DNA from 2 places in the Streptomyces sp. SGAir0957 genome. Region 1 is predicted to be linked to the other one. Evidence: riboswitches for the same ligand, from Rfam matches in the RefSeq annotation. Region 1 holds a riboswitch; the other holds the start of a gene.
The links. A riboswitch is a leader RNA that binds a small molecule or an ion and turns the genes downstream of it on or off. The one in region 1 is predicted to bind cyclic di-AMP.

Region 1 (3,201 bases):
GTGTGCCTCGGGCAGGCGGCGTCCGTCGCCGCCGTACTGCTCGCGGCCGGGACGCCGGGCAAGCGGTCGATGCTGCCGGGAGCACGCCTGGTGCTCGACCAGCCCGCGCTCCCCGAGCCGGCGCAGGGCCAGCCCTCCGATCTGGAGATCCAGGCCCGCGAGATGGTCCGGACGCGCGAACGGCTGGAGGAGTTGCTCGCGCGCCACACCGGGCAGGAGAAGGAGCGGATCAGCCGGGACATCGAGCGGGACACCGTGCTCGACGCGCGGCAGGCGGTGGAGTACGGCCTGGTGGACCGGGTCGTACAAGGCCGCAAGGGTGCGCCCGGCGCTCCGGCCGGGCGGTGACGCGCCGTATGTATCCGCCCGAACTTCCGCCGCTGCCCGCGCTGACCCGCGCCGAGTGCGCGCTCGTCGACAGCTATCTGGCGGTGGTCGACCTGCTCGCGCGCGTCAATCCGGCGCGCGGCGAGGACACGTACCGGGGGCTGCGTGCGGCGCAGGCGCTGGTGAGCCGCGCGACGGAGCTGCGCGACGCGCTGGAACTGATGCACCGGCGGGGTGAGAGCGAGGTGCACGCCGCAACCCTGGAGCGGGCTCTGCGCGTCCTCGACGGGGAGAGGCGCACCCGGCGCGTCACTTTGCCGCCGGAAACAGTCGCCTGAGGCCGCTCGCGGTCGGCGGGAGGTCGCTTGAGGTCGGCGGGCGGTCGCTGACGGTCGACCGAAGGTCAGATGCGATCGACCAGAGGCCGTTCACGGCCAACCTCGCCCGGTTACGGTCACCTTCGGTCACTTCCGACACGAACCGTCTGCGTCAGGGCCGAAACGGTCCAGATGGTGGACCGCCGAACAGCCTAGATATGCGTACGTCGACGAGGCGGCCCGAGTTGCGCTCCGGTGGTACGCGAACTCCGGAATCCGGCCTTCCGTGCCTGGTGCGCGCGTGGTCGAGGGTCGCTGCCGGGACTCGAAAGGCGCAGTGTCCACCTGAACGGGTCAAGCGTGAGGAGCCTCACTTACCGCCGGTTCAACTCGGATTCCACCCCACATGTGCGTGAAGATCCCTTCGACGACAAGCCCCCGCCGCCGCGGCGGGGCGGTCCGCGCGGACGCCGAGTCCTGCCGCCGCGCGGATGCCAGGTCGACAGAAGTGCATCGGCAGGAGTGGAGGACCCAGGCACGACGGGCCACCGGCCCACCTTGACGAAGGTGGTGTCCGATCGGCCCTTGGGGTGAAGCCGCGCACGCGGCCGGGCATCTTCGCCTGCCCGAACCCGACAGGTCATCCTTCACAGGCGGCAGACGAAGGGTTGCGCATGACTGCGCTCAATCGTGTTCCGTCGCTGCTGACCCGGGCCGGCACCGCGTCGGCCCTCACGTTGGCGGTCGCGGGTGCGGGGCTGATGGTCCCCGGCACCGCGTCCGAGGCATCGGCGGCCACGGCCTCGACCAAGGCTCTGAAGGTCGCGGCCTCCAAGAAGGGTGCGCCGTACAAGTGGGGGGCGTCGGGCCCGCACCGGTTCGACTGCTCGGGGCTCACGCTCTACTCGTTCAAGCGGGCGGGCAAGAAGCTGCCCCGCACCGCGGGCCAGCAGTACAACAAGACCCGCCATGTCTCCGCGTCCCACCGCAAGACAGGTGACCTGGTCTTCTTCCACTCGGGCCGGAGCGTCTACCACGTCGGCATCTATGCCGGGAAGGGACGCATCTGGCACTCGCCGAAGACCGGTGACGTGGTGCGGCTCCAGAAGATCTGGACGAAGAGCGTCTGGTACGGCCGGGTGCGCTGAGCGCGCTCAGAAGTGACAGTCGTGGGGGCGGGCCAGGCGCCGGGCACGTCCCCACGCGGACGCACAGGGATGACCGGGACGCGGACGCACAGGGGTGACCGGCCGCGCCGCGTTCAGCACGCGGTGCTGGGGCGGGACGCGCTGCCCTTGAGCCCGGTGATCCACGGCAGGGAGATCCACACGGTCTTGCCGCCCTCCGCCGTGGGCGCGACCGACAGGCGGCCTCCGCACTCCGCGGTGAGGCTGCGGACGATCACCATGCCGCGCCCGTTGTCCTGCGCGACGGCGGCGGGCAGGCGTTTGGGGTAGCGCGGGTGGCTGTCGGTGACGCCGATCCGCAGCTGCTCGTCGCGTTCGAGCTCCACGTCGATGGTGAACGTGGGCGACTGGCCCAGCGTGTGCTGCACGGCGTTGGTCGCAAGCTCCGAGACGATCAGGCGCACCGTGTCGGCCGCGTCGGTGTCCCCCGGCAGGCCCCATTCCGCGAGCACGGTACTCACGTACCGGCGGGCAGCGGAGACCGAGGCGGCAGTGCTCGGCAGCGTGACGGATGCTTCCTGGTGGTCTGCCATGGCGACGTCGTCCCTTTCCCACCGGGGCCGCGCCTGCGACTCTGGCGGTGCGCTGGCGTGCGGCCTCCGACTTCTGCTTCGCGCCAGAGTGCCACTTGGATGCCCTTCGGTGTTGTCGATCCCCCAAGATATGCATATATCTGTCGCTCGATGCGGTGAACTCTGCGACGGTAGACCGTATTTGGGCGCGCGCACACCGGTTCCTCTACCGTCTGCTCAAAGGCCGTGTTGATCGGGCCGGGAAGGAGCCCGGTGACGCGGCCCGTAGAGCGTTGAGGAGTCGGCATGAAGTACGGTCCCGCGGTGCGTCGTCGCAAACTCGGGTCGGAGCTACGCGCGTTACGAGTCCAGGCCGGGTTGACGAGCGGCCAGGCGGCCCGTCTCGTCGGCTGGCACCAGTCGAAGGTGAGCCGGATCGAGACAGGCCGCAGCGGCGTGAAGGCGTCGGACGTGCTGCGGTTGCTCGACGCGTTCGAGACAGCCGACGCGCACCAGCGTGACCTCGTCGTGGCGCTGGCCGGTGCGGAGGATGCGGGCGGTCATCACTGGTGGCAGGCGTATCGGGGGCTGCTGCCGCCGTCGTACCGCGATTTCATCAGTCTGGAGTCGCAGGCGTGCCGGATACGGACGCTGGAGACCAGCGTGGTGCCGGGTCTGTTGCAGACACCTGCGTATGCGCGCGCGGTCACACGTTCGGTGCTGCCCGACATGCCCGACTCACATATCGAGGCGCTGGTCGAGGTGCGGCTCGCGCGCCAGGAGGTGCTGCGGACGCAGTCTCCGTTGCAGTTGAGCGCGGTGCTCGACGAAGGGGTGTTGCGCCGCGAAGTGGGCGGA
Region 2 (3,201 bases), 4.7 Mb from region 1:
GACGCGCCGCTCGACGCCGAGCCCGCGGGCCTCGACGGCGTCGCCACGATCATGGCGCGCGCCTTCACCGAGGGCACCGACAAGCACTCCGCCGAGGAGTTCGCGGCCGAACTGGAACGGTGCGGCGCCACGTTGGACGCCCACGCCGACCACCCCGGCGTCCGGGTCTCCCTCGAGGTGCCCGTCTCGCGCCTCTCCAGGGGCCTCGCGCTGCTCGCCGACGCCCTGCGTGCGCCCGCCTTCGCGGACAGCGAGATCGAGCGCCTGGTGCGCAACCGGCTGGACGAGATCCCGCACGAGAGCGCCAACCCGGCCCGGCGCGCCGCCAAGGAGCTCTCCAAGCAGCTCTTCCCGGCCGACGCGCGCGTGTCGCGCCCGCGCCAGGGCACCGAGGAGACCGTCGCCGCCATCGACGCGGCCGCCGTACGGGCCTTCTACGAGAAGCACGTACGCCCCGCCACCGGCACGGTCGTCGTCGTGGGCGACCTGGCCGACGTCGACCTCGACGCCCTCCTCGAGGACACGCTCGGCGCCTGGACCGGGAACACCGCGGAGCCCCGCCCGGTCCCGGCGGTCACCGCCGACGACACCGGCCGCGTCATCATCGTCGACCGTCCGGGCGCGGTGCAGACACAGCTGCTCATCGGCCGGATCGGCCCCGACCGGCACGACCGCGTGTGGGCCGCGCAGGTTCTCGGCACGTACTGCCTGGGCGGCACGCTCACCTCCCGTCTGGACCGCGTCCTGCGCGAGGAGAAGGGCTACACCTACGGTGTGCGGGCCTTCTCCCAGGTGCTGCTCTCCGCGCCGGACGGTACGGGCGCCGCCATGCTCGCCATCAGCGGCTCCGTCGACACCCCGAACACGGGTCCGGCCCTGAACGACCTGTGGAAGGTGCTGCGGACCCTGGCCGCCGAGGGGCTGACGGACGCCGAGCGGGACACGGCCGTGCAGAACCTGGTGGGCGTGGCGCCACTCAAGTACGAGACGGCCGCGGCCGTCGCGGGCACCCTCGCCGACCAGGTCGAGCAGCACCTCCAGGACGACTTCCAGGCGCAGCTGTACCGCCGGCTCGCCGAGACGGGCACCGTGGAGGCCACCGCGGCCGTCGTGAGCGCCTTCCCGGCGGACCGTTTGGTGACGATCCTCGTGGGCGACGCCGCGCACATTGCGGAGCCCGTCCAGACGCTCGGTATCGGCGAGGTGACCGTCGTCGCGGGCTGACCCCCTCACGACCTCTTCGCTCACGGAAGGAGCCCCGGCAGCCCTCACGGCCGCCGGGGCTTCTTGGTGTGCGTTCGGCATGAACCCCGGCATATGCCCGTTTTGGTATGGAGGTTGCCTGTCTGGCCTGTGGTGTGCGCTACAAAACCCGGGTTCCGTTTGTCGAACAAATGAGGTGCCGCTTAGCGTCGGTGCGGCTGTCCGCCCGTCATGCGTCGCGCCCGCGACACCGGACAGTCATCGCCGAGTCCCCCACGGCGCGAGCCAGGGGAGCCGGGGACCCACCGCAGTCCCTGGGGTGAATCGGGCGCTCTTCCGGCCGTGAGGCAGGGGAGAGGGCCCGTAGGAGACCTTCCTGCTCCGAACCCGTCAGCTAACCCGGTAGGCGAGAGGGAAGGAAAGGATCAGCCACCGCATGGCGTTCACCCGTGCCACCGGGAAGCACCGTCGTCCGAGCCGTCTCACGCGCACCACCGCGCAGGTCGCGGGCGTCGCCGCGCTCACCACGACCGGTGTCGTCGGCGGCCTCGCCGCCCCCGCACTCGCCGCCCCCGCGGCGCCCGAGCAGAACGGCCTCACCCAGGCGATCGCCATCGGCGACTCCATGGCCGCCCAGATCGACGCGCAGGCCACCGCTCAGAAGAAGGCCGCCGACGAGGCGGCCGCCAAGGCGAAGGCCAAGGCGAAGGCCGAGGCCGAGGCCAAGAAGAGGGCCGAGGAGGCCAAGCGCCAGGCCGAGGCGAAGGCCGCCAAGGAGCGCGAGGCCAAGGAGCGCGCCGCCCGCGAGGCCGAGCGCAAGCGCCTCCTCAACAGCTTCGTCGCCCCGATCTCCGGCTCGTACGTCTCCACCGGCTACCAGGCCAGCAGCGGCCTGTGGTCCTCCGGCAGCCACACCGGCATCGACTTCCACGCGGCGAGCGGCACGTCCGTGCACGCCGTCGGCGCGGGAACCGTCGTCGAGGCGGGCTGGGGCGGTGCCTACGGCAACAACATCGTGATCAAGATGAACGACGGTACGTACACCCAGTACGGTCACCTGTCGTCCATCGGCGTCTCCGTCGGTCAGTCGGTCACCCCCGGCCAGCAGATAGCCCTCTCCGGCGCCACCGGCAACGTCACGGGCCCGCACCTGCACTTCGAGGCCCGCACGTCGCCCGAGTACGGCTCCGACATGGACCCCGTCGCGTACCTGCGCTCGCACGGCGTCAACGTCTGACACACGCTTCCGCGTCTGACACACGCTTTCGCGTCCGGCATGCGCCTACGCGTCCGGCGCACGCCTCCGCTCAGCAAGCCCCGGCTCACCGAGCCGGGGCTTTCGCGTGCGATCGCACCGTCCGGCGGACTTCCTGACCTGGCCAAAAAATATCCATGAATTCCGGTCCCCCGTCGGAAATTCGAGAACCGTGGAATAGAGTCGGGACGAAGTTGCAGGGAGCGCGCCCGCACGGGCGTCGGTCGACCGCGTTGCGCGGGGATCAAAAGCGGAGGTCGAATCATGCGGATTCCCGCGCACTCGGTATGCACCGCGATTCGCGATGACATCGTCGCGGGTGTCTACCCGCGCGGCAGCAGGCTCACTGAGGAGCTGCTCGCACGCCGCTACGGTGTCTCGCGCGTGCCCGTGCGCGAGGCGCTGCGCACGCTGGAGGCCGAGGGGTTCGTCGTCACGCGCAGGCACGCGGGCGCGTGCGTGGCCGAACCCACCGGGCAGGAGGCCGCCGACCTCCTTGAGGTCCGGCTGCTGCTCGAACCGCTGGGTGCGGCGCGGGCGGCGCAGCGCCGCACCGAGGCCCATCTGAAAGTCCTGCGCGGCCTGGTCAGGCTGGGTCAGGAGCGCTCCAGGGCGGACCGGAACGAGGATCTGCGCTCCCTGGACGGCTGGTTCCACGAGACCTTGGCGCAGGCCTCCGGCAGCCCCGGCCTGATCGCCCTGCTCACCCAGCTCCGGCACAAGATCGCCTGGATGTACGCCGT

Region 2: it holds a riboswitch for cyclic di-AMP, as region 1 does, so the genes downstream of both, C1N81_RS15780 (M23 family metallopeptidase) here and C1N81_RS37220 (C40 family peptidase) in region 1, are expected to answer to the same signal.

Annotation. Positions count from the first base shown of each region.
Region 1 is NZ_CP027293.1:7,136,145-7,139,345, reverse strand. It holds gene C1N81_RS37230 (ATP-dependent Clp protease proteolytic subunit) at 1-348, shown strand, start outside; gene C1N81_RS37225 (hypothetical protein) at 357-665, shown strand; cyclic di-AMP (ydaO/yuaA leader) riboswitch at 1,185-1,315, shown strand; gene C1N81_RS37220 (C40 family peptidase) at 1,319-1,792, shown strand; gene C1N81_RS37215 (ATP-binding protein) at 1,906-2,364, opposite strand; gene C1N81_RS37210 (helix-turn-helix domain-containing protein) at 2,650-3,201, shown strand, end outside.
Region 2 is NZ_CP027293.1:2,421,169-2,424,369, reverse strand. It holds gene C1N81_RS15785 (M16 family metallopeptidase) at 1-1,224, shown strand, start outside; cyclic di-AMP (ydaO/yuaA leader) riboswitch at 1,456-1,627, shown strand; gene C1N81_RS15780 (M23 family metallopeptidase) at 1,640-2,440, shown strand; gene C1N81_RS15775 (GntR family transcriptional regulator) at 2,723-3,201, shown strand, end outside.